DNA from 4 places in the Robertmurraya mangrovi genome. Region 3 is predicted to be linked to each of the others. Evidence: riboswitches for the same ligand, from Rfam matches in the RefSeq annotation. Region 3 holds a riboswitch; each other region holds the start of a gene.
The links. Region 3 has a riboswitch for S-adenosylmethionine ahead of metK (methionine adenosyltransferase). Riboswitches for the same ligand answer to the same signal wherever they lie in the genome.
Positions count from the first base shown of each region.

Region 1: another riboswitch for S-adenosylmethionine. It lies ahead of SM124_RS14740 (LLM class flavin-dependent oxidoreductase); the one in region 3 lies ahead of metK (methionine adenosyltransferase).
Region 2: another riboswitch for S-adenosylmethionine. It lies ahead of mtnK (S-methyl-5-thioribose kinase); the one in region 3 lies ahead of metK (methionine adenosyltransferase).
Region 4: another riboswitch for S-adenosylmethionine. It lies ahead of SM124_RS10350 (methionine ABC transporter ATP-binding protein); the one in region 3 lies ahead of metK (methionine adenosyltransferase).

Region 1 is NZ_JAXOFX010000010.1:3,018-10,671, forward strand. It holds gene SM124_RS14725 (ATP-binding protein) at 1-312, opposite strand, end outside; gene SM124_RS14730 (hypothetical protein) at 498-731, opposite strand; gene SM124_RS14735 (ATP-grasp domain-containing protein) at 852-1,802, opposite strand; gene SM124_RS14740 (LLM class flavin-dependent oxidoreductase) at 1,838-2,890, opposite strand; SAM riboswitch class I at 2,990-3,096, opposite strand; gene SM124_RS14745 (YczE/YyaS/YitT family protein) at 3,283-3,903, shown strand; gene SM124_RS14750 (nucleotidyltransferase domain-containing protein) at 3,941-4,747, opposite strand; gene SM124_RS14755 (GNAT family N-acetyltransferase) at 4,775-5,287, opposite strand; gene SM124_RS14760 (hypothetical protein) at 5,425-5,628, shown strand; gene SM124_RS14765 (PAS domain S-box protein) at 5,707-7,122, opposite strand; gene SM124_RS14770 (M42 family metallopeptidase) at 7,441-7,654, shown strand, end outside.
Region 2 is NZ_JAXOFX010000001.1:412,654-420,307, forward strand. It holds gene SM124_RS02080 (methyl-accepting chemotaxis protein) at 1-504, shown strand, start outside; gene SM124_RS02085 (PAS domain S-box protein) at 939-2,738, shown strand; gene SM124_RS02090 (methylated-DNA--[protein]-cysteine S-methyltransferase) at 2,776-3,270, shown strand; gene SM124_RS02095 (DUF2087 domain-containing protein) at 3,444-4,025, shown strand; gene mtnK (S-methyl-5-thioribose kinase) at 4,087-5,265, opposite strand; SAM riboswitch class I at 5,351-5,506, opposite strand; gene SM124_RS02105 (carbon-nitrogen family hydrolase) at 5,599-6,381, opposite strand; gene SM124_RS02110 (pyridoxal phosphate-dependent aminotransferase) at 6,566-7,654, shown strand, end outside.
Region 3 is NZ_JAXOFX010000007.1:159,544-167,197, forward strand. It holds gene asnB (asparagine synthase (glutamine-hydrolyzing)) at 1-1,251, opposite strand, end outside; gene metK (methionine adenosyltransferase) at 1,825-3,027, opposite strand; SAM riboswitch class I at 3,302-3,507, opposite strand; gene pckA (phosphoenolpyruvate carboxykinase (ATP)) at 3,820-5,406, shown strand; gene SM124_RS12650 (DUF2584 domain-containing protein) at 5,497-5,739, opposite strand; gene SM124_RS12655 (alpha/beta hydrolase family protein) at 5,819-6,610, opposite strand; gene SM124_RS12660 (ABC transporter substrate-binding protein) at 6,869-7,654, shown strand, end outside.
Region 4 is NZ_JAXOFX010000005.1:156,426-164,079, reverse strand. It holds gene SM124_RS10380 (YusG family protein) at 25-264, shown strand; gene SM124_RS10375 (toprim domain-containing protein) at 470-826, shown strand; gene SM124_RS10370 (thioredoxin family protein) at 833-1,147, shown strand; gene SM124_RS10365 (MFS transporter) at 1,343-2,611, shown strand; gene SM124_RS10360 (hypothetical protein) at 2,969-3,310, shown strand; SAM riboswitch class I at 3,412-3,514, shown strand; gene SM124_RS10355 (O-acetylhomoserine aminocarboxypropyltransferase/cysteine synthase family protein) at 3,632-4,948, shown strand; SAM riboswitch class I at 5,146-5,258, shown strand; gene SM124_RS10350 (methionine ABC transporter ATP-binding protein) at 5,435-6,460, shown strand; gene SM124_RS10345 (methionine ABC transporter permease) at 6,453-7,121, shown strand; gene SM124_RS10340 (MetQ/NlpA family ABC transporter substrate-binding protein) at 7,135-7,654, shown strand, end outside.

The DNA of each region.
Region 1 (7,654 bases), on a different contig from region 3:
GGCGCTGATATAGCCCAAAGGAAGGGTCTCCCCTCCTATAAATGTTCTAGTAATAACAATGGAAGCAAACACTATTCCACCTGCAACAGGACCACTATATAAAAAGGCCATAACTAAAGGTATATACCTCAAATCCCAAGATAGCCCAAAGACATCTACTGGAAAAATCATACAAAGAGAAGCAGCAATACCTTGTAGTAAACCACAGATAGCTGACTTAATTTTTATATTTTTATTTTCAATAAAGAAATTATATAATAGGATAGGAGCAACGGTAATTAATACGTGTAATAGTAGTTTTTCAACAAGCATGTAATCATTCCTTAATTTACTGTCTTATATCATTAATACGACAAAAAGTTTCATAATCCTTTCTGAATATTATAAAAATTTACAAAGTTTTTATGACAAATGAAAGAAATTATTATTTTAAATAAAAAAACAAGGGGCTGTTCAAAAAGTCATATTACTGACTATTTGGACAGCCCCCGCTAAATTTACACATTTTTTAATACCATATATAGTCTACGGTCTCGATGCTCTCTTTCCTCTTGAGAGGACAAATCGTATTTCTTTAACAAATGAAACACATCATTTAATATGTCCTGGGTGTGCTCTTTTGAGAAAAAATGCTCAAATAATGATTTCATATCAGATGGTAAAAATTCCGCTTGTGACTCATATTTTTGCCTAACGTCTTCCATTGAATGATCTAGTTTACATTCTCCCATCTTCATCCCTCTTTTCTATAATAATCTACCCTTATGACCAAGATAGAAGTTATGAGTTCATTTTACCCTTAAGGTTATAAATCATGCAATGAAAGGAAATGGAGATGGGACTTTGCAGTACTAAGCTTTAATATAATTAGTTTTTAGTTGTTCACCTAAAAACTTAGCTACCTCTAACATTCCATACTTCCCGAACACTCTCTCCGCATCTGAGTTATAGTTCGTATTTGTATTCACATCATACGTATAGATTTCACCGTTTGCATTACGAATGAACTCGATTCCTGCAACAGCGATTTGATTTTCTTTTAAAAATTGCTCATATTTTTCGATTATTGGGTCGTTAAAATCCTCAATAATACGGAATTTAGGTTTTTCTTCCGTTTCTTCACCAACTGGACAGAAAAGGTCCCCAATTTGGCAAGCATCTGCAGGACATAGCTCAAAGCCTTCAGAAGTATCCACTTGAACCGCATAGACAAACTTTCCTCCAACAAATTCACATCTTGTAATATACGATTCTGGAGATTGAATATACTCTTGAACAAGGGTGATACCATCAACAGGAAGCTCAAATGTAGATCCATAAACATATTCTTTTAAACTATCAATAGAATGGAATAATTGTACTCCGAGTCCTTTTCCGGCACGATTATGCTTCGTGATAAACGATTTTGTGTTAAGCGTTTCTGCTGCCACGATAATTTGGTCTTTTCCAACAGCTGCAATCGTCTTCGGAGTCAATACACCTGCTAGATTTAATGCCATGTACTGATTAACCTTACTCACTTCTAGTCTTAAAGCACGGCTACCGTTAAATACTTTACGTCCATGTCTTTCAAGCCAAGCCAGAACAGATTCTGTTAGTTCAGGGGCAAAACGATGGTCACGAGTATGAGAAGAAGCACTCATACGGCTATAAAAGACACCTTCTGGTGGTGCGGTTGTTAAATCGACAATTCCTTCATGTAAGAACCATTCTTCATATGGAAGCTCAAGTTCTTTTAATCGGTTTGTTAAATGGTCTGTCCATTCGTTATTTTCATGAATAATATAGATTTTTTCACTCATTTGAATACCCCTTTTTCATCTATTTATATAATGGTTTAGTTCGTCTGTTTTTGCTTTCTTTTTGCTTCAACTAAAGGCATGACATCCTTTGCAAAGCGCTCCATTTCTTCTAGCTGAGGAGAGAATTGAAGCAGTAGCAAATCAAGGCCAGCTTCTTCATAGGAAAGAATACGGTCTGCAATTTGTTCTGGTGTTCCAACTAAATTCGGTCTTAACCCACGATTTGAAACGGAATAATCATATAGTTTTACTTGTTGTTCTAACTGTGATTTACCGACAAAATCCTTGTATCCTGCGTAAGCACTAGACTCTTTTACATCTGTAATCCGAGTTAACTCAGCTTGGGCTTCTTCTTCTGTATCGCGACAAATAATGTATGCCGCCATTCCGAAAGAGCTAAGAGGAGTTCTTTCCGCTTGTTCACGCAGATCTTTCATACCATTTACTTTTTCTTGAATTTCTTCAACGGTACCGCCATGCATCACGTATGCATCACAAGTATTGACGATTGTTTGCTTTCCGCGCGGACTCTCTCCACCAGCATAAAGAATGGGATTTGGACGCTGTACAGGCTTAGGTGCTAAATGAGCATTTTTAATCGAATAATATTTACCTTCATAATTAAAGACATCTTCTGTCCATAAGCCTTTTAAAACATCAATAAATTCCTCAGTACGGTCATATCTTTCATCATGCTCTGTAAAAATCCCACCATATTGACGAGCTTCTTCTTCCCACCATGCTGAAACAACGTTAAGAGTGAAGCGTCCATTACTGATTTGATCAATATTGGCTGCCATTTTTGCTGTTACAGCCGGGTTATGAAATCCAGGTCGAACCGCTGTCATGATTTCAATCTTTTCTGTAACCGCTGCTAGTGCAGCTGCTGTAGACCAAGCTTCTAAAGAATCATGCTCTGGACCTTTTATATCATTCAAATATAGTTCAGCAATTAAAGTGGTATCATATCCCCATTTTTCTGCCGATTGAATAACTTTTTTTGCATATTCAAAAGTTGGAGGCATACTCTCATTCTCAACATTTCTCAACCATCCTCCGAAAATCGGTAACCAAAAACCGTATTTCATCTCTCTTCTCCCCTAACTATGTAAATATCTTTGATGATTCAATCATGATTCCAGAGCAAAAAAAATAACCTCTCCGACAAGAAGAAGTTTGCGTACTCTTTCTCATCTGTCAGAATTAATATTCTGCTGGAATTAGCACCTTTGAATAAAAATCCAATGGTTGCTGGGCTTCACAGGGCCAGTCCCTCTGCCACTCTTGATAAGAATCATATTTAGTTATTTCATAGTAATCCTACTATATAAGTTGGTTTAAAGTCAATTATTTTATTTCCCTTTTCACAATATTCTATGTATTTCTTTTGTTCAATAGAATCACTCCTTGAATAAAGGGATGGAATAGATCTTAAGGGGGAAGATAAAGATATCCATACAATAAGAATAGAGGAGAAAGTATGAAAATAAGGATAGCGTATTTCACTATTGGATTACTCATTTTAACTCTTGGTGTGGCTCTTATCATTAAGGCAGGTTTAGGAGCATCATCATGGGATGCATTAGCGGTTGGGGAATCTAATACCTTTCATTTATCAGTTGGAACCTTTGTGTTTATAAACGGAATCATTCTCATGTTCATAAATGCTTTCTTATTAAAGAAACGTCCTGAAATTTTAGCCGCTGGTACGATTTTTGTTATTGGACTGCTAATCGACTTTTGGTTAGTAATCATATTAAATGCATTTAATCCTAAAGCGATTTTTATCCAAGCCATTACTCTTGTTATTGGTATCTTCGTATTGGCGATTGGAGTAGCGATCTATCTTCAAGCAAAGTTCCCGGCTAGTCCAATGGACACTTTAATGATTGCTATATCGAAACGTTTTCATTTAAGTTTACGAATTTCAAGAATCATTAGTGAGGGATTGGCCTTAATATTAGCTTTTTTATTTAAGGGTGCAATAGGAGTGGGAACAATTATAGTAACTTTAACCTTAGGTCCTATTGTTCAATATTTTTATACTTATTTTAATAGAAGGTTTACGGAAGGGAAAAGCCTCGAATTAAATCCCCGATAAAAGCAAAGGTGTCTCCATATACGGAAACACCTTTTTATCAATTAACTCTATTCATTTCTCTAATGACAAAATCCATATAGTCCAGTGCCTCTCTTCTTCTTTTAAAGGGAGAGAGATAATAGGATTTCTTCTCATTTTTTCTTATACGCATGGACTCTTGGATAATATTATGCCACTTCGATGGTACGGCTTTCAAGGCGTATTCCCCTGCACCTATTTTTGAAGTGATGTCTTTTTCTCTTAAGGAATAATAAAGTCGTGTGACTCCTAAAACTCCCCATTCAATAGACTCCAATTGAAAAAGCATACTAAGATAATTCAAAGAAAACTTTTTCCCAGCTTTTAACCTCCAATGAAGCCAATATTCATTTAGATTTTGAACGATGTTTGCTGATAAAACGTCCCAATCCACTTCAAAGGAATACGCTTTAATCTCTTTTCCCTTGATAACAAGTCCGTATTTTTTCAATTGAAAAAAATCGATGTGGTTCTTATTAAGTTGCTTATTTCCTATGTACTGACCTTCGTTAAAATAAGGGGTTTGAAATTGGTTATCACCCAGATTTTCTAACTGTTTGTTCGTTAAATATATCCCGTCTAAATGAATGCTAGGAAATCCTTTATTTAACTCGGAATGTATTTCCTTCAGTGTTTGTAAGTCCTTTTCGGTAGGTTCCCTGTAGGTAACAATCATAAAATCAATATCACTATGTCCTTCATTAAAAGAACCAAGCGCAATGGAGCCAAATAAGTAATAAGATTCAAGAAAGTTCGGGAGCTTAGTTTCCAACAGCTTAAGATGTTCGTCTAAAACCTTCTGAACCGTTGCAGGTAGATTATTCATTTCTTCACCTATCTTTTTAACATTTTATTAACATGAAAGGGACTTATAATAAATGATCGTTGCATCGAAGCTTCCATCAGCAGACTTTGCAAAGTTTGGAATACGACCAGCTTTAACGTAACCTAATGATAAATATAGATCATTGGAAGGGTCTCCTTCTCTAGTGTCAAGAACCACCAATGTTCGCCCCAGTTGTTTGGCTTGATCTTCAGCTGCATTCATCAGAAATCGAGCTATTCCTTTACGCCTGAATTTGGGATGTGTCATTAACTTTGCAATCTCCACTCGATGATCACCGTTTAACTTCATACATAAATGGAGTTGAATAGTTCCAGCAATTTCGTTGTCCATTTTTGCAACTAATAATATAACGTCTGGATTTAGTACATGATCCCAATACTCCTCCGCATCCTTTTCCTTCAAAGGTGGTAAAAATCCAACTGATGCCCCACCTTCCACTACTTCCATTAATAACTCTGTTAATTGATTACGATAAGCATGTATTGATTTTATTTCTTCCAAATTAAGTGTCATTTCCATATGGTTACACCTCTATAAAGAATTTTATTTAGTTTCATACTTTAGTTGGATAATGAAAACACCCAAGTTGACCTAGGATACTCGTCTATACAAACCCGGTTTCCCTTCATATGTTGGTTAGTAAAGGAGGGATAGTCATGTATCATGCTGCTTATTTATTTTTAGCTGCCATCCTAGCAGGTTTTGCGTTAATTGTTGTTACCACCATTTCTGGTACACCTGCATTTGTTTCTAGTATTGCTGCCTTCTTAACTGTACTAGGGGCCATCGCCATTATTGTTTTCGCTTTAGCCATTCTTTTTATTGCTATTAAAGTATTATTAAATAAGGGCTGGCGTTAATTAATTTATATATAAGAAGACAAAGAACCTATTTTTGGGTTCTTTGTCTCTGTTTAGGGCTCCTTAAGTCTATTGTTGCTACTTTATAGGCAAGTAAATATATACCGTCGTTCCTTTGGCCTCTTCGCTTTCGATGTTAATTTTTCCTTCATGTTGTTCGATGATTTTAAAGCTTGTCATCAACCCTAGTCCTGTACCTTTTTCCTTTGTGGAATAAAAGGGTTCACCTAGATTAGGGATTCGATCACTTGGGATTCCACAACCATTATCCTTAATTTCTATACAAGCATATTGTTCATCTTGATATACTTTTATGTGAACGTTTCCTTTTTCTTCAATTGCATCAAGTGCATTTTGAATAACATTAATGAAAACTTGTTTTAATGAGTTTGTATCTCCAAATGTAGTTAAATTTATATCCGGTATGGAAAAATAAATCTCTTTATTTTTTAACATCGCTTGTGGTAACAAGAGTTGAATGACACTTTTGATTAAATGATCAATGGAGATTATTTCTTGTTTTTCCATATTCGGCTTGGCCAATGTTAGAAATTCAGTTATGATACTATCAATCCGATCAATCTCGTTTAACACAATGGTTGAATAGGCTGGGTTCAAAGTTCCTCCTGTTGATAAGAGTTGCATAAATCCTTTAATAGGAGTTAATGGATTGCGAATCTCATGTGCAACAGCAGCGGCCATCTGACCAACAACAGCTAATTTCTCAGATTTTTTCAATAACTCATAGGTATTCATTCTTTGTTCAATATCCCTAGTAACCGAAATGATCTGAGTGACTTCACCAGACTGCTCATCGGAAACTGCCTTAATGGTCGATTCTAACCAAATATAAGAACCATCCTTCTTTTTATACCTATAAGTTGACAGTACAGACTCCCCATTATTCACAACCTTGCCATATAATCTTTTAACTTCTTCAAGATCGTTAACATGGATATATTGAAAAGGGTCTTCCCCAAGCAAATCATCAGGGCAATAGCCAAGGGAACTGATTGACGGAGAAACGTATACATATGTCCCATCGACTGCATGTAAATTAATAAAGTCTGAGGAATTTTCCGCTAAAAGTCGGTATTTTTTCTCACTTTCATTCTTCCTTTGCTCAATAGCAATCTTCTCCGTTAAATCAAAAACCTGACCGAGGATGTACTGCTGTCCCGTTTCTTCATCTTTTATTAAAGAAACTTGTAATTGACCGATCATGATATCTCCGTTTTTATGATAAAAACGTTTTTGAAACTGGTATTCTTTAATTTTACCTTCTATTAATTGGGTTAATAAATAATAGTCTTTTATAAAATCTTCTTCCTGAGATAGATCTTTTACACTTAAATGCTGAAGTTCTTCTAAACTATAACCTAAAAAGTCAGTAAAAGCGTGATTAAATACCATGGTAGTTAAATCAATGGGCCCGAATACTTGAGGTAACCTAGACTGATAAAATACTTCTTTAAACAATGCTGAATTAATCATGTTTCCTCCAATAGATGTAAAAACAACTATATATATTTCTCAATATGTGAACATCATAAAATATTTATTTTAATATAGTGAATCATTCTTCCTAAACATGATAACAAAACATAGTTACTTAATAAATGGGATTTGTGTAAGTTTTTTACTATTTTTCAATAAAAGGTTTGCTATTATAGTTTGTCCGTTCCTTTCCGCTCAATATTTCAAACTATGTAAAAAACTACTATACAAATGAGGCTTATAAACAATCATCCTATTACTTTCTAAACATTTAAATGTATAATGTCTATATGAATAATTGAAAGGGGCTTCATCATGACAAAAACTAATGTAGAGGAAACTATTCATCTTTTAACACAGTTAGTTTCTATTCCTAGCCCATCTGGGAATACAAACGAGGTCATTACATATGTTGAAAAATACTTAAAAGAGCTTGGTGTTGAGACAAAAAGAAACCGTAAAGGCGGATTAATTGCTACTCTTCACGGGGCAGATAACGAGAATCATAGGATGCTTACAGCCCATGTGG
Region 2 (7,654 bases), on a different contig from region 3:
GCATTAAATGCAGCAATTGAAGCAGCTCGTGCAGGAGAACATGGAAGAGGGTTTGCCGTAGTAGCAGATGAAGTACGAAAACTGGCAGAACAAGTTACCCATTCTGTAGCCGACATCACAAATATCGTAAAAGGTATACAAACCGAATCAAAAGAAGTTGTTTCCTCACTAGAGTTGGGTTACGGGCAAGTTGAGCAAGGAACAGAACAAATTAGAGATACAGGCCTAACATTCAATAAAATATACGAAGCAATCAATTTAATGACACGAAATGTAACCGACATTTCGACAAACCTAGAAAAGGTTGCTAATGATTCAGTAAAAATGAATCAGTCTATTGAAAATATAGCTTCGGTATCTGAAGAATCAGCAGCAGGAATCGAACAAGCTAGTGCGTCTGTCCTTCAAACGAACCAATCCATGGAGGACATCTCAAATAACGCAGCATCCTTATCCGAACTAGCAGACCAACTAAACTCAATGATTTCTAAATTTAAACTATAAATATGATTCTATTAAAAGGTCGTTTCTAATAAGAAGCGGCCTTTTGATATAGGCTGTGTAGTGTTTTTTTAAAAATATGTTTAGGGTAATGATCTGAGTTGATTGGAGCGGAGGGCACTTGACTCCTGCAGGGATAGAGGGAATGGGAGACCCCACAGGCGGCACGCCGAGGAGGCTCCCATCCCTCCCTGCGGAAAGCAAGTGCCCGGAGCGGAAATCAACGGGCTAAATTATATGTCTAAAATAACATGCTACTGACTCAAAAATTTTATATCAACTTAATAGAAATTTTAAAACAATCATAAACCTCTACTCTTAATTAATGATATTAAAAAGGAATTCTATCGAATGGTGTAGAAAATACATATTAACGAAATGAGCTTAGGAAAACAAAGTGGGGAGATAAGGTGAAAAAAGAGACACAAGCCAATTCAATGGACACAAATGAAGAAAATATAAATAATTATCAATTTGCTCAAGATGATCCATCTAATTTGATGAATACCATCTTTTCAAATATTACAGAAGGAATTATCATATTTGATTCCAAAGGAAAAATAGTAGATGTGAACCCTTCTATTTGTATTACATTAAACCGTACAAAAGAAGACCTAATTGGACAGACACTTGAGAGCTTAGTTCCAAAAGAAAAACAATTTAAAATAGAAAAGCAATGGGAAATCTTATCTTATAAAAAACATGTTAAGGGACATCTTCCTATAATAAATGGTGAGAGCATCATAGACTTTGACTTTACTACAAGTACTTTAGTAGATCATCAATTATATGTTTCTATATTAAGAGACGTCACAGAAAAACTGCTTTTAGAAAAAAAGGTAAAGAAAAATGCAGAGCTATATGAAGGGCTATTTTTAGAGGCACTTGATGCTATCGTCTTCTGGGATAATGAAACTAGAGTGGTAAATGCAAACGAAGCGGCGTGTAAGCTTTTTGAATGTAGCTTAGATGAATTAATCAATAAAAAACTAAATGACTTTGTTTATAAGAAAAATGCACCTTATTATAGTTTTATAAAAACATTAAAAGATACAGGTTCTGTTAGAGATGAAACTTTATTTTTAATGCCTAATGGCCAGAAAAAATATGTTGAATTTACTTCCAAGCTTTATGCGGTTGATGGGTACCACATGTCAATTTTTCGAAATGTTTCGGAAAGATACCAGATGGAACAGGACTTGCGGGAGAGTGAAAGTAGATTCCGAAGTATCTTTGAAGGAGCACTTGAAGGTTTTGTACTTTGGAATGACCATTTTGAAATTGTAGATATTAATCCAGCTGGGGAAAAAATGATTAATGTTCCTAAGGCACATATTGTTGGACGATCATTAAAAAATATCCTCAGTGATTGTGAATATCCACAAACAGAATTACATGAACAGATAAGATTGTTGGAAACAGATGGGAAGAGTAGTGGTACGATTAATGTCACCCTTAATTCTGGAGAAAATAAACACTTTGAGTTTTCTACAAAATATAATGTAATTTCTAATCTTAGCTTAACAGTTTTTAAAGATATTACTGAGAAACTAGAATTAGAAGAAAGGTTGCATAAGTCTGATACATTGAATGTAATAGGTGAACTCGCTGCAGGTATCGCCCATGAAATTCGGAATCCGATGACAGCGTTAAAAGGATTCATTCAGTTATTAGAGGATTCTGTAACCGATAAGAACGCAATGTATTTTGATGTTATAACAACTGAATTAAATAGGATAGATTCGATTATAAATGAGTTTTTAATCTTAGCAAAACCTCAAGCAATTAAATTTGTTGAACAAGATATAAGGGTTATTCTAACTGAAACGGTTAATCTATTGAATGCACAAGCGATGCTTCATAACATCGTATTTAAATTAGATTATTCCGATGATATACCACCATTATTTTGTGAACCCAATCAACTTAAGAAAGTCTTCATTAATATTATTAAAAATGCAATTGAAGTCATGGATAAGGGTGGGACGATTACGGTAACAGCTACCACTACTTCTGATTCGAGAATCCACATTTCCATTCGGGATGAAGGATTTGGTATACCAGAAGAAAAAATAAAAAAATTAGGTCAGCCCTTCTATACAACAAAAGATAGAGGAACGGGACTTGGTTTAATGGTTACTTATCGAATAATTGAAGAGCACAAAGGACTTATTGAAGTAGAAAGTGAAGTGGGTGTCGGAACCGTTTTTCATATTTATCTGCCTGAGTCTAATTGATAGAAAGTAAAATCTTTACAATGTGGAGGTGAGAAAAATGAAAGTTTTTTCTATCTATCAATCACCTATTGGAGCAATTTATATTATATCGGAAAACGAAAAAGTAGTGTCCATCTCTCTTGGTGAAGAGGATTTTAATAGAAGTTTACAGGCAGAGGAAATCAGGCATGACCAAAATAATGATTTTCTTACTTTAGTAATGGAGCAATTTGAAGAGTATTTCTCAGGACAAAGAAAACAGTTTGATCTTCCCATTGAACAAAAGGGTACCTCATTTCAGCAATCCGTTTGGAATGTACTTAAAAACATCCCTTTTGGTGAAACATTGAGCTATCAAGAGGTCGCTAATCTGATTAACAATCCTAAAGCTGTTCGGGCAATTGGTCAAGCAAATAAAGCAAATCAGCTCCCCATAATCATTCCTTGTCATCGAGTAATAGGAAAGAATCAATCATTGACTGGTTATGCAGGGACTAGAACAGATATTAAAGAAAGGCTCCTAACATTAGAGGGAGCGGGTTTTAAGAAATAATGAACACAAATTTATGGGACCTCCCCTGAATGCGTTATCTACTAATGTAGGTAATAGCATCAGGGGATTTTTTTATTTCCATAATGCTGACAATTTCAGTTGACAATAGGTGTATTAATTTGATATATATCTAATTAGATAATAATCTAATTAAATTTTAAAGAGGTCATGGCATGCAATTAAACAGACTGGTAGCTTTTCATAAAACATTGGGTGATCCAACTAGAATAAGAATTATTAACCTCTTGGCAAAAGGACCGTTACATGGTCAAGCGATTGCAGGCAAATTAGGCTTAACACCACCTACTATTACCCATCATTTAAACAAACTAAGAGAGGTAAGTCTTGTTTACGATCGACGTGATAAGAATACGGTTTATTTTCATTTAAATACATCAGTGTTGAATCAAGCAGCGAAAAGTTTGTTAGATTTAGCTGATACAAAGGGAGAGAATATTAAAATGCAGGAAGTGAATGTAGAGAAACAGAAGGTTATTGAAAATTTCTTTACTAAAGAAGGTAAGCTGAAAAATATTCCAGCACAAAGAAAGAAAAAGCTATTTGTTTTTGAACATATCATTCGTGGATTGAAAATGGGGAAAAAATATGAAGAAAAAGAGCTAAACGAGTATATAAAACAGTTCCATGAAGATTACGCAACTATACGAAGAGAATTCATTATCAATCAATATATGTATCGAGAAAACGGGATATATGAATTAAATCCAGAGGAAATGTGGGCTAAATCTGAGTAGTAGCCTATAAAAGCTTAAATATATTTATATAACGCCCAAATAAATTTGGGCGTTATATAAATTAAAACTCTAGATTTCGTAATAAATCGGTAATGCTTTTATAATCGTTTCTACTTAAGATAAAATGTCTGCCTATTTTTAATGCAGAACGTTTTGCATGAATTCGGTTGTTTAAATCTTCTATACCATCTAAGTCAGCAACGTGTGCAAGGCCAATGGTCCGTCTAATTAGTTCACATCCTGCAAACCCAATGGCGTCTTTTAGATATTTGTCTATTATTATAGATAAATATCCTTCCGTAATGGAGTATGGTTCAACATTCTGTGTATTCCATAATGTAGAAAAATGTTCTACAAATACTCTCCAAAAAGTTTCAATATCATTTAGAATGATGTCTCGTTTTTCTTCAAAGGCAATAGCTTGGAAAAGTAGATTTGCAATGACCTGACCTAAATCAAATCCTGCAGGTCCAAAATAAGCAAACTCTGGATCAATTACCTTCGTTTCTGTTTCTGAAGCAAACACACTACCTGTATGAAGGTCACCGTGTAATAATACTTCAGCCTCAGTCAAGAAACTCTTTTTTAATAATGCCGTTTGTAATCTTAATTGTTGGTCCGACCACAATCCTTTTACATCATTCTCTAACTCAGTTTCAAATTCATTTGTAGGGGAATTAAAAAATGGATCAGTAAAGACGAGGTCTTCTGTAATTTTGCAAAGCTCAGGATTAATAAACTTAGCAACAAGCTCTTTTTTCTTTTGTTGATCCAAACCAAAATCAGAAGTATAAAATAAAGTATTTGCTAGATACTCTCCAAGATGTTCTGCTAGGAGAGGATATCTTTGACCTTGAATGAGCCCTGTTCTTGCAATGGTTAAGTGTGATAAATCCTCCATTACGGTAATGGCAAACTCTTGATCACTATAGAAAACGGTCGGTACATAATCAGGAGCTAAAGTCTTGAAAAATTTTAAAGCCTCTGCTTCAATCGTTGCCCTTTTTAAAGTCAACGGCCAGCTTTCACCAACTACTTTTGCATAAGGCAAAGCCTGTTTAATAATAATACTCTTACTTGTTTGATTGTCGATAACTCGAAAGACAAGATTTAAATTTCCGTCTCCAATTTCCTTACAGGTTAAAACACTTGTTGTCGGAAATATTCGCAGACGAACAGCTAGGGCAATAGCGGAGCTTTCCGTAAGTGGTTCATATTTTTTTTGTTGTAATAAAGTCATATTATTTCCTCCTTAACTGGAGGCTTTTCAACATAAGAAAAGCCTCTTTCTCATTTGAAAGAGGCTTGAAGATTCGTCTTCGCACCTCTTATCTCTCAGAAAGTATCCCTTTCTGCTGGAATTAGCACCGTGCCTTATGGATATGAATATCCGGCGATTTTCTCGCCCCATCTTACAATGGAATTACGGTCGGTTGCTGGGCTTCATCGGGCCAAATCCCTCCACCTGCTCTTGATAAGAGTAAAACTATTAATATTCGGTTAATTACTTGATAAATCATACAGCGAACAAAATATTCTGTCAATCACTTTTGCAAGACATTTTTAAACCGTGCTAATACAGTTCAGGACGTCTATCATCAAAAATAGGAATCATTTTTCTTACTTCTTTTACCTTATTTAAATCAATAGAACCTGTTAAGATTTCCTCGCCTTCACCTGCTTCAGCTATAATTTCACCCCAAGGATCAATAATCATAGAATGACCAGCAAATTGATTGTTCGGGTCGGAGCCAGCTCTGTTACAAGCAATAACATAACATTGATTTTCAATGGCTCTAGCTATTAAAAGAGAGCGCCAATGGTTTAGTCGCGCAAGAGGCCATTCAGCAACAACAAATAGGGCTTCTGCTCCTTCTGTTGTATGAGCTCGTATCCATTCAGGGAAGCGGATATCATAACAAATGACACCACCGTAAATTTGACCATCTAAAGAGAATAGTCCCTTTTCCTGACCAGCAGACAAATATAAATGCTCATCCATTAATTTGAATAAGTGTAGTTTACTATATTGGTGAACCAATTCGCCGTGTTTACTTACAATAAGGAGTGTATTTAAGGTTCCATCTGATGTTTTGTTCGCAACAGATCCACCAACTAAATGTACTTGATGCTTTTGAGCTATGTTCTTTAAGAATGAAATACTTTTCTCAGCTTGTTCATCTGCTATTTCATCTAATCTAGTTAAGTCGTACCCAGTAGTCCATAGTTCAGGAAGGACAATGATATTTGGTTGTTCTAGCATTGCTTTTTCAATTAGAGAGCTAGCTTTCTTGTAATTTTCTTCTTGTAAGCCAAAAGCAATATCCATTTGTATACATGAGACTTTAATAGTCAATATGGTCACCTCATTTTGAGATTTGGTTAGTAGAGAAATGATTTTGTTATAAAAAAACACTTTACAAGTCGTCTAATACGATATATCATTTGTGACTAGTTTTTCAATAAAAATTTTTCTGAATTACTTTAATATTATAAAGTTAAATACAAATACTCTTATTCTAATAAAAGCAGGTGTGTATATGAAAGTTTATCCTCAGTCTAGTTTATTAAAAAGTTTACCAAAGCAATTCTTTGCTAGTCTTGTTGGAAAGGTAAATAAATATATTCAGGATGGTCATGATGTCATTAATTTAGGGCAAGGAAATCCAGATCAGCCTACGCCAGAACATATTGTAAAAAGACTACAGAGCGCTGCAGCTAACCCTATCAATCATAAATATTCACCGTTTCAAGGATTTCAATCGTTAAAAGAAGCAGCTGCTCAATTTTATTTAAGAGAGTACGGTGTGGAAATTGATCCTAATAAAGAAGTGGCTATTTTATTCGGTGGAAAAGCTGGGTTAGTTGAAATTCCACAATGTTTATTAGAACCAGGTGATTCATTACTTGTTCCAGATCCTGGGTATCCAGACTATTGGTCAGGAGTGGCGTTAGCAAAAGCGGAAATGATAACAATGCCATTGAAAGAAGAGAATCAATTTTTGCCTGATTACTCTGAGTTAAGTCAAGAGGATTTAGATAAGGCAAAGCTTATGTTTTTAAATTATCCTAATAATCCAACTGGGGCTGTGGCTACGGAAGCTTTTTTTGAAGAAACGGTCGAGCTTGCAAAAAAACATGATATTTGTGTGGTACACGATTTTGCTTATGGAGCTATTGGTTTTGATGGCCAAAAGCCGATTAGTTTTTTACAAACAAAAGGTGCTAAAGAGATCGGAATTGAAATATATACATTATCAAAGACATACAATATGGCTGGTTGGCGTGTTGGTTTCGCAGTTGGAAATGAAAGTGTCATTGCAGCTATAAATTTACTTCAAGATCATTTATATGTTAGTTTATTTGGTGCAGTACAAGAAGCGGCTGTCGAAGCTTTAACGGCACCACAAGACTGTGTAGAACAATTGAACGACCTTTACGAAAGCCGACGTAATGTTCTTATAGAGGGGCTTCAGTCTATCGGCTGGAATGTGACTGCTCCAAAAGGATCTTTTTTTGCATGGCTAAAGGTACCAGAAGGCAATACATCAGAACAATTTGCTGATTATTTACTAGAAAAAGCGCATATTGCTGTTGCTCCTGGTATCGGCTTTGGAACTTGGGGAGAA
Region 3 (7,654 bases):
TGTTACTCCACGCTCAATAAAGCTTTTTCCTCTCATTCCTTCAGGCATTAATTTTGCAATTAAGCGTAAGAAGGATTTAAGAGTAGCAGGTATTTTGTTAAACACCTCTAACGATTGTGGTTCACGATAAATGTTATATCCACCGAACAATTCATCGGCACCTTCACCTGAAAGTACAACTGTAACATGCTTACGTGCTTCACGTGCAACGAAATATAAAGGTACACACGCAGGGTCTGCAAGCGGGTCATCCATATGCCACATAATTCTAGGAATCTCATTCATATATTCCTGTGGCGTGATGACATAACTAATATTTTCAACGCCTAATTTATCTGCTGTCTCTTTTGCAACATCAATTTCACTAAAGCCATTGTGTTCAAAGCCTACAGAGAAGGTTTTAATTGCTGGGTGATACTGTTTCGCAATGGACGCAATAATGGAAGAATCAATCCCACCAGATAGGAAAGAACCAACTGGAACATCACTACGCATATGAATTTTTACAGAATCAAACAGAATATCTCTAATCTCTTTGATGAACTCATCTTCAGATTTTTTAACCGGTTGGAAATGCGCTTTCCAATAACGGTTGATATTCATTTTTTGACCGATTTTTTTTGTAAAATAATGACCTGGTTCTAATTTTTCAATGCCTTCAGACATAGTGTAAGGCTCAGGTACAAATTGATAAGTTAAATAATGCTGTAGGGAATCATAATTGATCACATCATTTTCTAATGCAAGTAAAATACTTTTCTTCTCCGAAGCGAAAAATGTTTTTTCTCCGTCATCAAAGTAGAAGAATGGCTTAATTCCAAAAGGATCTCTTGCTCCATATAATGTTTGCTCTTGTTTATCCCAGATTACAAAAGAAAACATCCCACGTAGCTTTTCTACAGCCTTTTCTTTTATATGACTATATAGAGCGATAATAACTTCTGTATCTGAACTCGTTTCAAAAGTTAAACCTTCCTTCAGAAGCTCTTCTCTTAGTTCAACATAGTTATAGATTTCGCCGTTGAAAATAATCCAATAGCGTTCATTTTCATAAGTTAATGGCTGATGACCACTTTCGATATCAATAATACTTAAACGACGGAAACCGAATTGAATATGGTTATCATAGAAGTATCCATCATCATCTGGTCCACGGTGGGTAATGATATCATTCATATTTGAAAAAAGTTGTTTTTGTTCATCACGAAAGTTTTGCGGTTTTTCGTGAACGCAACCAATAAATCCACACATTTATGTAGTCACCTACTCCGTTTCAATTAATATTTATTTTTAACTAACCGTTTATCACGCATCTTAAACATGGTTTTTGATAACTAATATTATTAGGACCTATGCGCTTTATTTCACAAAGATATGTCCTAAAATAAATTCACTAAATAATACTACCATTATTCAATAGAAAATTGCACTGAGAACTTGAAAAATTAGACGGGAATTTCAGGCAGTATTCTTTTCTTTTTGCAATATCCTTACATCATTCGATAAAGAATTCAATTATTAGACGGTAAGTATTATAGTTTGGTTTCATGTTGTTTATTGTAATCCACCGAATACTGTTTTACCTATATGATTTTGCCCGTTGATTTCCGCTCCGGGCACTTGCTTTCCGCAGGGAGTGACGGGAGCCTCCTCGGCGTGCCGCCTGTGGGGTCTCCCGTTCCCTCTGTTCCTGCAGGAGTCAAGTGCCCTCCACTCCAATCAACTCAGACTTTTAAAGTCATTACTACCTTTCTTTAGAATAAATCCAAAATAAAAATAAAAATAGGAGCTACAATTGAATGTAACTCCTATTGAATCATATTATTATTTTCCTAAAGCTTGTTCACGTAGTGTGCTAGCTTTGTCTGTTCTTTCCCAAGGAAGATCTACATCTGTACGTCCGAAGTGTCCGTAAGCAGCTGTTTGCTTGTAGATTGGGCGACGTAGGTCTAGCATGTTGATGATTCCAGCTGGACGTAGGTCAAAGTTAGAGCTTACTACATCTACTAGTACTTCTTCACTTACAGCGCCTGTCCCAAATGTGTCAATTGAGATAGAAACTGGGCGTGCTACACCAATAGCGTATGCAAGTTGAACTTCAACTTTATCAGCTAATCCAGCAGCAACGATGTTCTTTGCAACATAACGAGCAGCGTATGCAGCAGAACGGTCAACTTTTGTAGGATCCTTACCAGAGAATGCCCCACCGCCGTGACGAGCATATCCACCGTAAGTATCTACGATAATTTTACGTCCTGTTAAACCAGCATCCCCTTGTGGCCCACCGATTACGAAACGTCCTGTTGGGTTAATGAAATACTTTGTATTTTCATCAATTAGTTCGCTAGGTACAACTGGAGCGATAACGTGTTCTTTAAGGTTACGTTGGATTTGCTCTAGTGCTACTTCTGGGTGATGTTGAGTTGAAATAACAATTGTATCGATACGTACTGGTTTGTTGTTTTCATCATACTCAACTGTTACTTGAGTTTTACCATCTGGACGAAGGTAAGGAAGAATATCTTCTTTACGTACTTCAGTCAGACGACGTGCTAATTTGTGAGCTAATGAAATCGGAAGAGGCATCAGCTCTTTTGTTTCATTACATGCAAAACCAAACATTAAACCTTGGTCCCCTGCACCGATTGCTTCGATCTCGTCATCAGACATTTGTCCTTCACGAGCTTCAAGAGCTTGGTCAACACCCATTGCGATGTCAGCAGATTGCTCATCGATAGAAGTTAATACCGCACAAGTTTCTGAGTCGAAACCATACTTCGCACGAGTATAACCAATTTCTTTAATCGTTTCACGAACGATTTTAGGAATGTCTACATAAGTAGAAGTAGTGATTTCACCTGCAACTAAAACTAAACCTGTAGTTACAGAAGTTTCAGCAGCAACACGAGCATTCGCATCCTTTGATAAGATAGCATCTAAAATTGCGTCAGAGATTTGGTCACTGATTTTATCCGGATGACCTTCAGTTACTGACTCAGAAGTAAACAAACGACGTTTTGTTGACATCTGATTTCCTCCTTTAAGTATATTTATAAAACTGAACGAGGTGTTCCTTAGCTAAACGATCTATGTAAACCTCGGTTTGATACGGAACTCATTCCCTAATTAGTATGAAATAAACATGTCGTTTTTATAAGGAAACAGAGTAAATTATCCAAAATTCTTATAAAAACGTTCATATTCTTTGTTGATTTTTTAAAAGGCAACAATAATTTAAAAAATAAAAAACCTTCCCGTTGTTATGAGGAAAGGTTATAAGCAAAATGATTTGCGCCTTTCACTCTTATCGTTCAAGGATTGGATCCTTGCTTCAGGTTTAGCACCTTTGCTCGGAAAATGACCGTGAAGAATGGGATGAATAAATAACTGCACAGACTATTTGACTGGCAAGCAATATATTTCAAACCTTATGTACGGGTCGCTTTCTTCGTTTAGCAGGTTGCTGGGTTTCATTGGGCCTGTCCCTCCACCAGCTCGGGATAAGAGAGTATCCGTTCAAATCCAAATCATACTGGAATGTATAAGTATATGTCAATCATTTTGTTGTATTTTGTCGATGTTTTTTAAAATAGTTAAGTTTATTCAGTTTTAGCCTTCCTATTTATATATGTTTTAAAAAATCTTTAAGATTAAACTTGTCTAAATAAAGTCTTATAAATATGATATAAATGTATCAATTTTTAAAATCACCTTTTAAAAATTTATAAATAGTATAGATTATTAATTTAAATGTGTTATACTATTTGTGAGATAATAACTTATAAAAAACAATAACAAATAAAGGAAGGTATTTATCAGATGAATTCTGTTAGTATTTCCAATCAATTAAATGAATTGTTAAAATCTAATCACGTTCATGTTCAGTTGTCCGTGCCTCAATTAGTGGAGAAAGTATTAACTCGCAACGAGGGAGTTTTAACTTCTACTGGCGCAGTACGTGCAACAACAGGAAAATATACAGGACGTTCTCCTAAAGATAAATATATTGTAGATGAAGCTTCAAATAGAGATAAAATTGATTGGGGTTCTGTTAATCAACCAATCTCTGAAGAAGTTTTTGATAAATTATATAACAAAGTATTAAACTACTTAAAGGAAAAAGACGAACTATTTGTTTTCAATGGCTTCGCTGGTGCTGATAAGAAACACCGCCTGGCTATCCAAGTAGTTAATGAATATGCTTGGCATAACTTATTTGCACACCAATTATTTATTCGCCCGACTGAAGAAGAATTACTTGATCATAAATCAGAGTTCACGGTTATTTCTGCTCCAACTTTTAAAGCAGACCCTTCTGTTGATGGAACGAAATCTGAAACTTTCATTATTGTATCATTTGAGCGTCGTACAGTGTTAATCGGTGGTACTGAGTATGCTGGAGAAATGAAAAAGTCTATTTTCTCAGTAATGAACTACTTACTACCTGAAAATAATATTTTCCCAATGCACTGTTCTGCAAACGTTGGACTTGAAGGAGATGTTGCTTTATTCTTCGGCCTTTCTGGGACAGGAAAAACAACTTTATCAGCTGATGAAAATCGCCGTTTAATTGGTGACGACGAGCATGGCTGGTCTCCTAATGGAGTATTTAACATCGAAGGCGGATGTTATGCAAAATGTATTAATCTTTCACATGAAAAAGAGCCACAAATCTTTGACGCGATTCGATTTGGTTCTGTTTTAGAGAACGTGGTTGTTAATAACGAATCTCGTATCGCTGATTATGATGATGGTACGTTAACAGAAAATACTCGTGCGGCTTATCCATTACAAGCTATAGATAATATTGTTGACCCAAGTGTTGCCGGTCATCCAAATACGATTATTTTCTTAACAGCAGATGCTTTTGGAGTGCTTCCTCCAATCTCTAAACTTTCTAAAGAGCAAGCAATGTTCCACTTCTTAAGTGGTTATACTTCAAAACTAGCTGGAACTGAGCGTGGAATCACTTCACCACAAGCAACATTCTCAACTTGCTTTGGTTCACCGTTCCTTCCACTTGCAGCTACTCGTTATGCTGAGATGTTAGGTGAAAAAATCGATGAGCACAATGTAAATGTTTATCTAGTGAACACAGGCTGGTCTGGTGGAGAGTACGGAGTAGGTAGCCGTATGAAACTAAGCTATACACGTGCAATGGTTCAAGCGGCTTTAGTTGGGGAATTAAACAACACGGAAACAGTTAAAGACTCAATCTTTGGTCTAGAAATTCCTTTACATGTACCTGGTGTACCTGATGACGTTCTTCAACCAAATAAAACTTGGGCAGATCAAGCTGCTTATGAAGTAAAAGCAAAAGAACTAGCTGCTAAATTCAAAGAGAACTTTAAAAAATTCTCTAACGTACCTTCTGAAATTGAAGAAAAAGGCGGACCAATCGCTTAATATAGGTTATTGAAAAACAGACTTAAAAAGGAGACCCAGCTTAAATGTTGGGTCTCCTTCTCTATTTACCTGGGATTCACTCATACTAAATTAGTTTGTTGAATTTAATGCAACCAATTGGTATGTAATCTTTGTTTGGTTATTTTCCATTTCGACTTTTTTTATGACTGCTGTTCCACTAAGTTCCCCATCTAACGTGCGTCTTACCTCAACTGGGATATCAATAGGATATAATCGATAGCCTTCCTTGACTAACGTAAAAACATTCTCTTCTAATCGTGACTCTCTTCCTTTTGTAACGATCAAGGTATTTAGCTCTAAAGGCATTCCCATAGATTTTCTCTCCTTTTAATGTTCGTCCTGTCTACTAAAACGCATTATATTAAAGTAGACTTTCCTTAATAATATATTATCATTTTTGGCTGTGATTTTTCATCCATTTCGTCAAATCACAAACTACTTTCCGATTTGTTACCGGAGGGAAATAATGTGTGAAATGATCAAAGTACCAGCTTTCTACATCTTTGTTCAGTGTCTTTAATCTTTTTTCTAATCGATAAGCATGTTCAACTGACACATTGTGATCATTTACTCCATGTATAATTAATGCGGGGGCTTTTAATTGTTCTAAATGAAATAATGGTGTCCGATATTTATAGCGTTCTGGATACTTTGTCGGAGTTCCCCCAATGACCCGTTTCATCATTCTACGCAAATCTTTTCTTTCAACATAAGTTAAAAACATATCACTAACCCCACCCCAGGTAACAACAGAGGTTGTTTCTGGGAATTGAATGGCTGTCATTAAAGCCATTACCCCACCTCTTGAAAAGCCAAAAATATGTATGTTTTTAACACGCGGGTGATTTTTCAAAATTTCAAAAGCTGAGAAGGCATCTTGTCGATCATCTCCAGCAAAGTCTTCATTTCCCTCCCCACCTTGATTTCCGCGATAATAAGGGGCAAAAACAATAAAACCTTCAGAAGCAAACTGAACAATCCTCGCTGGTCTTACTTTTCCAACATTTTTAATACCGCCTCTTAAGTAGAGAAAACCATCATGAATGTCCATATTCTTTGGTTCTGCTAAGAGTCCCTTCACTTTTAATCCCCCTGAAATATAGGTTACAACGGATAGCTCAATATTCGGATTAGGGGAAGGAAACCTCTGTACTTGAATAACTTGTCCATCTATGAAATCCATCTTTTCACTCCTATTTTTCTCGTCTTTGTATACTAGCCTGAACCTTTATAACTGTTTTTAATAAACTAGCTTAGGGAAGTCCATATTTCCACTCAATTGAGCCAAGTTACTCCGTTTCTACACTGATTACGTCCTAAAAAAAACTCCCTAAATTTAGGCATGGGCATACACACATTTTTAGTTCCATCATACGATATGGTAGGCTCGTGAAGCGTTTATATACATTTTTCTTTATTGAACAATTAGGGAGGTTTATCTATGAAAAAATGGTTAAAAATTAGTTTTTCCTTATGTTTAATTGCCATTCTTATTATACCTCTTGCGGCATGTAACAAGGAAGAAGTGACCAAAGTCAGAATTGCGGAAGTAACTCGTTCCATTTTTTATGCACCACAATACGTAGCAATTGAAAAAGGTTTTTTTGAGGAAGAAGGGTTGGACGTTGAGTTAACAACCACTTGGGGTGGAGATAAAACAATGACAGCCCTTGTATCTGACGGGGCAGATGTTGCACTAGTAGGATCTGAAACTTCAATTTACGTTTATGCTCAAGGTACTAGTGATCCTGTTATCAACTTTGCTCAATTAACTCAAACAGACGGCACTTTCTTAGTTGCTAGAAACAAAATTGATAATTTTTCATGGGACCAGTTAAAAGGATCAACGTTCTTAGGGCAACGTAAAGGCGGAATGCCACAGATGGTTGGAGAATATGTGTTAAAGCAACACGGTATTGATCCACAAAATGATTTGAATTTAATTCAAAATGTTGACTTTGGAAACATTCCAAGCGCTTTTGCGTCCGGTACAGGAGATTTTGTTCAATTATTCGAGCCAACTGCCAGCGTTTTTGAAAAAGAAGGAGTAGGGCACATTGTAGCGTCGTTTGGAACAGAATCTGGAAAAGTACCTTATACGACTTTCATGGCTAAAGAAAGCTTTATGAAAGACAACGAGGAAACCGTTGAGAAGTTTACTAGAGCCATTTATAAAGCACAGCAATGGGTACAGGAAAATAGTACAGAGGAAATTGCCAAGGTAGTT
Region 4 (7,654 bases), on a different contig from region 3:
TAGGGTTGAAAGGGGAACCATACAATGACATTAAAACAGCAAAAAATAGATGTGACAGATAGAGTGGTAGGTAAATTAAAGAATGGAGAATTGGAACTTTATTTAGAAAATGAGCGAATCGGTAAAATGACATTACCAGAAGGATGTATGCTGGAACTTGAACACCACTTTGAAGGAAGCGGAAAAAGTATATATCAAAACGTTACCACGACTGATCAACCAGAGGCTAAGTATACAGACTGTGATCAGGGTGGCTGGTGTTAAATAAACAGCGGTCATCTTTCCGCTGTTTATTTTTTACTTGGCTTTTTCCTAAAAATTGTACGATTCAACTTCAAACATCTTAAAGAAAGCCTTTAATTGATATGATAATTATATTAAATGCTAGAAATGGGGTAGGAATTGAACACCATTAGCTCGAATAGTGAATAAAGTAAGGTAAACTACAACTCGTTCATAGGTGATCAAAATGAATGATTCGCAGGCGGAAAAAGTAATTATTGTTGAGGGTACATCAGATAAGAGGAAAGTTAAAAATATTGTAAAAGAAGAAGTAGAAATCATTTGTACGAACGGTACAATGGGTATATCTAAGCTAGATGATATGATTGATTCATTATATGGAAAAGATGTTTATATATTGGTGGATGCGGATGAAGCAGGAGAAAAGCTAAGAAAGCAGTTCAAAAGGGAATTCCCTGAGGCTGAGCATTTATATATCGATAAGATGTATAGAGAAGTTGCTAGTTCCCCTGAGCATCATCTGGCAACCGTTTTATTAAGTGCTAATATAGATGTTTACGCGCAGTATTTAGATAAAGGATGAAACTACATGCAAGAGTGGTCACACAAAGAGATAATGACCTATTTAGAAACAGAACATTTTTTTATACTCTACTTATACACCCCACTATGTGGAACATGTCAAGTAGCAGGTAAGATGATTGATATCACCTCGAAACTATTTCCTCAAATTAGATGGGGAAAGACAGATCTGAACTATATACCAGAGTTAGCCGAGAGCTGGTCTGTTGAAAGTGTACCTTGTTTAGTAATCGTAAAGAATAAGCAAATAAGAGAAAAGATTTATGCGGTTCAATCTGTCCCATTTTTATTTGAAAAAATTAAGCAACTGACAGGCTCTTGAGGAGTCTGTTTTTTATTATTTATAGGAATGTTTTAACCTGTCATAAAAGAAAATCCGTTGAAAACATCAGCAAATTTTTTATTTCAATTAGCCTCTTACTAAAATTTCAAAATACTTCCTTGAAAAGGATTTACATACTAATTTCAAAGGGGTATTATATTTAGGGATGCGAAATATCTAAGGGGCGAAATGAATATGGCGTTTTTTAACGAATGGTCAGCTCAGATAAAAAATTATAATAAGAATATCCGATTATCAATAATGGCCACGATTTTTATCCAGATTGGTTTTGGAATTTTCATGGTTATTTATAATTTCTACATTAGAGAATTAGGATTTACAGAACAAGTAAATGGTAAGGTCATTTCTATGACATCGTTAGCAACGGCTCTAATACTAATACCAGCTGGATTACTTAGTGATAAGATTGGCCGGAAAAAAGCTATGTTTTTTGGGGCAGGAGCTACAGCTTTTTTACTATTATTTAGAAGTTTAGTAGAGTTTGAAAGTCTCTTAATAACGTTTGCTTTTTTAACAGGAATAACGTCAGCGTTTCTTCAGGTTTCATCTATTCCGTGGCTTGCGGAGAATTCAAAACCGGAACAACGAGTACATTTATTTAGTATTCATTTTGCAGTAATGACAGGAGCCAATGTCATCGGGAACTTTGGCGGTGGAGTGATGACCGATATATTTTCCCTCTATTTTACTGAATTAATTAGTATTCGACTTACATTAGTAGTTGGAGTTTTTTTCTTTTTAGGTGGGCTCTTTCCGATATTAAAATTTAAAGAAACTCGAAATCAACAACAAATTAACATACAAAATGAACCTTTAATTAAAAAGATTAAAAACAATAGTGATAGTTTCAAAATTATTCTATTATTTGCTGTTGCTCAGCTCTTCATTGGGATTGGGGCTGGACTGGTCATTCCATATCTGAATTTATATTTTGCTGATCGTTTTTCAGCTTCAAATTCGGTAATTGGTATGATTATTTCCTTAGGTCAATCGGCAACAGCGGTAGCGATGATTATCGGACCAATGGTTGTTAGAAAGCTTGGAGAAGTAAAGGCAGTGGTATTCTTACAGTTAATGAGTTTGCCATTTTTACTTTTAACCGCTTATACAGAAAATCTTTGGTTAGCTGCAATTGGATTCTTATTTCGTCAAGCATTAATGAATGCAGGAAATCCTATTCAGATGAGTTTAATGATGTCAAAAGTGGATGATTCGATGAAGGGATTAGCTAACTCTGTAAATCAAATGGTTTTCAATCTCGGTTGGGCTTTCATGGGTCCTGTTTCTACAGGCATTGTTATAATGTACGGTCAGTATTGGGGATATGCACTCGTCTTCTCCATTACCGCATTCTTATATTTAATAGGCTCATTATATTTCTTTGCCGTTTTCAAAGGAATTAATAAGAAAGGTGCCACACCTTCGACAGTGAAGGCTGTGTAATTAACTACAAAATGACATATTTCTCGGGAAATGAAAGACAATGCTACTTTTTAGAGAGCATTGTCTTTCTTTGTTTCATTTTGTAAAAATCCCTCTATAGAATAGCTCTACCCACGTCTATGACATAGGTTATAGTAAACGAGCACCGTAAGGAAATAATCAAAATTAGGATTTAAGCCAGCATGTCGGTAAATTTCATGGTCGAATTAAGGAAGGTAAGTATTGAAATTGTCGAACAAAACTTAGAGGAGTGAGGGTGTTCTATAAGGAATATATGTAAAGAGCTTGTCTGTGAAAATTACGATTCTAACTAAAAAACAGATACAAAGGTATTTCTATTTTTGGGAGGTTGTCATTTTGTTGGATGTTTTACATACTCTAGTTTCGGAAGTAAATACAAGAGGGCATATCAGTACCTTTTTAAAAGGGGTTAACATATCCACTAAGATTAGCAACCAAGAAGATGTAATTTACTTAATAATAGAGGATGGACAAATTAAGTTAGATTCCATATCAAATACAGATATAATCGCAACCATATTAGGAGATAAACACTCAATTTACTCATTAATTACTGGGAAATTAAGACTAAGAGACGGGAAAAAAGAGGGTGTTTTAGAAGTAGAAGCTAATTTTAGGACGATACTTTATCTTGAAACACTGTTTATTCTATCAAAACCTTATTTGCAAGTTTCTTGAAATTTGTTTCAGAAAATTATAATTTAGTTGTTGACTGAGCTTAATTCATCGTGCTATTATCACTTTAAATCACTAAATATTCAAACTACAAACTAAATAGTTTCTTATCAAGAGAGGCGGAGGGACTGGCCCTACGAAGCCCGGCAACCGGTTATTAACACGGTGCTAATTCCAGCAGAGTAAGAATACTCTGGGAGATAAGGAGAGACGTATATTCGCCCCTCTTCTTATGAAGAGGGGCTTTTATCATTTAACCCTCCCAGTAAACGAATTTTGTTAAAACGGGCTTAAAATAAATGCCCCAAAAAAGGAGAGAGAGAAATGACAGAACAAAAAAAGAACTATCGTTTAGAAACTTTAGGAGTGCACGGTGGGTTATCGGCAGATCCTATTACTGGTGCTCGTGCGGTACCAATCTATCAAAACAATGCTTATCAATTTCAAAATACAGAGCATGCTGCTAACCTTTTCGGATTAAAAGAATCTGGATATATTTACTCTAGAATTCACAACCCAACAGTAACCGTATTCGAGGAAAGAGTAAGTTTACTTGAGGGCGGTGTGGGTGCACTAGCTGTGTCGAGTGGTATGGCAGCAATTACAACAGCCATATTAAACTTAGCTGAAGCTGGAGATGAGATTGTAGCATCTTCAAATCTTTATGGAGGAACTTACAATCTATTTACAGTTACCCTCCCAAAGTACGGAATTAAAGTAAACTTAGTGGATTCAACTGATCCAGAAGATTTTAAGGCAGCGATTACTGAAAAAACAAAGGCTGTGTTTGCTGAGACGATTGGAAATCCAAGTTTACGTGTACTAGATATTGAAAATGTGGCAAAAGTGGCTCACGAGGCTGGAGTACCTTTAATCGTCGATAATACTTTTGCTACACCATACTTATGTAGGCCGATTGAACATGGTGCCGATATTGTCATCCATTCAGCTACAAAGTGGTTATTAGGCAATGGAACAACACTTGGGGGAATTATAGTAGACGGAGGGAACTTCGATTGGAACTCACCTAAATTCCCTGGATTTACGCAACCAGACCCTAGCTATAACAACCTTGTATATAGCGAGGCATTAGGAAGTTTAGCGTACATAGTTAAGGCTCGAGTTCAATTACTAAGAGATTTAGGACCTTCACTAAGTGCACAGAATGCATTCCAGTTTACATTAGGATTAGAGACACTGCATGTAAGGATGAAGGAACATATAGCTAACACTAAACGTGTTGTTGAGTATTTAGAAGCTCACCCAGCTGTAAATTGGATTCTTTACCCTGGTCATGAAAAGCATCCTGATAAAGAATTGGCAGATAAATATTTATCAAAAGGCGCAGGTTCAGTTGTGGTCTTTGGTATAGCTGGTGGTAGAGAAGCAGGGGCTAAACTAATAAATAGCTTGCAGTTATGGGCTCATGTTGCCAATGTTGGGGATGCTAAAAGTCTAATCATTCATCCTGCTAGTACCACCCATCAGCAATTAGATTCTGAAGGCTTGAAGGCAGCTGGCGTTCCTGAAGATTTAATTCGTTTATCTATCGGAATTGAAAATGTTGAAGACCTAATAGAGGATTTGGAACAGGCAATCGAAGCGGCAACAGGAGTAAATTCATTAACGGCAAATGCCTAAAATCAAAATTTATATCAGCGAATAACAGACTAGTATAAATTATGACATCCAGTAATTTCTAGTCTGAATATTATTAAATAATACGTTGACACCCTATTATTAACGTGATACGATATCCCTCGTGAATAAGACTACTAAACTTGTTTAAAGTGTTAATATGATAAAGAATTAGTTTGAAAACTTTATAGACCGTTTTGCTCTTATCAAGAGAGGTGGAGGGATGTGCCCTATGAAGCCCGGCAACCGTCAATATTTCTAATGTTGAAATTGGTGCCAATTCACACAAAACTTAGGTTTTGGCAGATGAGAGAAAGGACATAAATCATTATGCCTTTCTGCTCTTTTGCAGAAAGGCATTTTTGTTTTCTTTAACTGTGTATGAATCACCATCATTAGGTAAGGATAACATTAACAAAACGGTCTGTTTAACCTATAAATCTCTGTAGTTTTATGCGAGCAATCGGATTAAAAGAGGGGTGAGCAATCGTGATATCGATAAAAAATGTGAAAAAAATTTATCCTTCCCAAAAAGGAAAAGTAACAGCCGTTGACGATGTAAGCATTGAAATTAAAGAAGGAGAAATCTTTGGTGTTATTGGTTATAGTGGTGCAGGGAAGAGTACATTAATCAGAATGCTAAATGGTCTTGAAATCCCTACAGAAGGATCTGTAGTTGTTGCTAATAAAAAAGTTTCTAACATTAAAGGCAGTGAGCTTAGAAAGGCTCGCCAAGAAATCAGTATGATATTTCAACACTTTAACTTATTATGGTCCAGAACGGTTAGAGAAAATATAGCCTTTCCGTTGGAGATTGCTGGTATACCAAAATCTCAAAGACAAAAACGAGTAGATGAACTAATCAATTTAGTTGGTTTGTCAGGCAGAGAAGATGCGTATCCCTCGCAGCTAAGTGGTGGACAAAAGCAACGTGTTGGAATCGCTCGTGCTCTTGCTAATAACCCAAAAGTTTTACTGTGTGATGAAGCTACGTCAGCTCTTGATCCACAAACAACGGACTCAATCCTAGAGTTATTAGTAGATATTAATAAAGAACTAGGATTAACGATTGTATTAATAACCCATGAGATGCACGTGATTAGAAAAATCTGTCACCGAGTTGCCGTAATGGAAGGTGGAAGAGTGGTTGAACTAGGACCTGTCCTAGATGTATTTAAAAATCCTCAACAAGACATTACAAAACGTTTCGTTCAGCAAGTAACGGAGCCAGAAGAAACGAAAGAAACCATTGATCATTTATTAGAGGCTTATCCACATGGAACGGTAATTCAATTAGGTTTTGTCGGAGAAGCAGCAGAACAGCCTCTTATTACAAATGTAATTAGAAATTATCAAGTTACGGTAAATATTTTACAAGGGAAAATTTCGCAAACTCAAAATGGTTCTTATGGGACACTCTTTATCCACTTAGATGGGGATAAAGAAGAGATTTCAAAGGCTATTGATTATATCCATTCACAGCAAGTGGGAGTGGAGGTGATGACAAGTGGTTGAAGAACTATTTCCAAATGTTAAATGGGAGAGAATGTGGGAAGCAACACTTCAAACATTATATATGTCAGCCATATCAGTAGTTGTAACTTTTATATTAGGAATCACATTAGGGTTACTATTGTTTTTAACAGCCAAAGGGAACATTTGGGAAAATGCAATTATTAATAAAATTATTAGTGCGATTGTTAATGTGTTTAGATCGATTCCTTTTATCATCCTAATTGTCCTTCTCATTCCTTTCACTAAGTTAATCATGGGATCCATAATTGGAGAGAATGCCGCATTACCAGCGTTAATTATCGGTTCTGCTCCATTCTATGCTCGTATGGTTGAAATTGGATTAAGAGAGATTGATAAAGGTGTAATTGAAGCAGCGAAATCAATGGGAGCAAAAACAAGTACAATTATCCTGAAGGTGCTTCTGCCAGAATCGATGCCGGCATTAGTCTCAGGTATCACAGTAACGGCTATTGCACTAGTTAGCTATACAGCTATGGCAGGGGTAATTGGAGCTGGTGGACTTGGTAACCTAGCATATCTCGAGGGGTTCCAAAGAAGTCGTAATGATGTAACGGTAATGGCTACTATTATCATTTTAATTATTGTATTTATCATCCAATACATTGGTGATGTTATAACAAACAAACTAGATAAGAGATAAGGAGAAAAACATAATGAAAAAATGGTTAACTGTTTTATTGTCACTTTCTTTAGCATTGGTACTTGCAGCATGTGGTACGGCTAAAGATGAAAATAATGCTTCAGGCGGTAATAACGAAGGTGAAACAACTGAATTAGTAGTAGGAGCTTCAAACGTTCCTCATGCTGAGATATTAGAAGAAGCAAAATCAATTCTAGCTGAACAAGGTGTAGATCTTAAAATTGAAACATTCCAAGACTATATCATTCCTAACCAAGCCCTAGAGTCAAAAGAACTTGATGCTAACTATTTCCAACACATTCCTTATTTAGAAGCTCAAATGGCTGAGCACGGTTACGATTTCGTAAATGCTGGTGGAATTCACATTGAGCCAATTGGTGTTTACTCAAAAAAATACAAAAGCTTAGATGAACTACCAGATGGAGCTACAATCATTATGAGCAGCTCGGTTGCTGACCACGGTCGTATTCTAACGATGCTTGAAAAAGAAGGCTTAATAAAATTAAATGCAGATGTAGAAAAAGTGAAAGCTA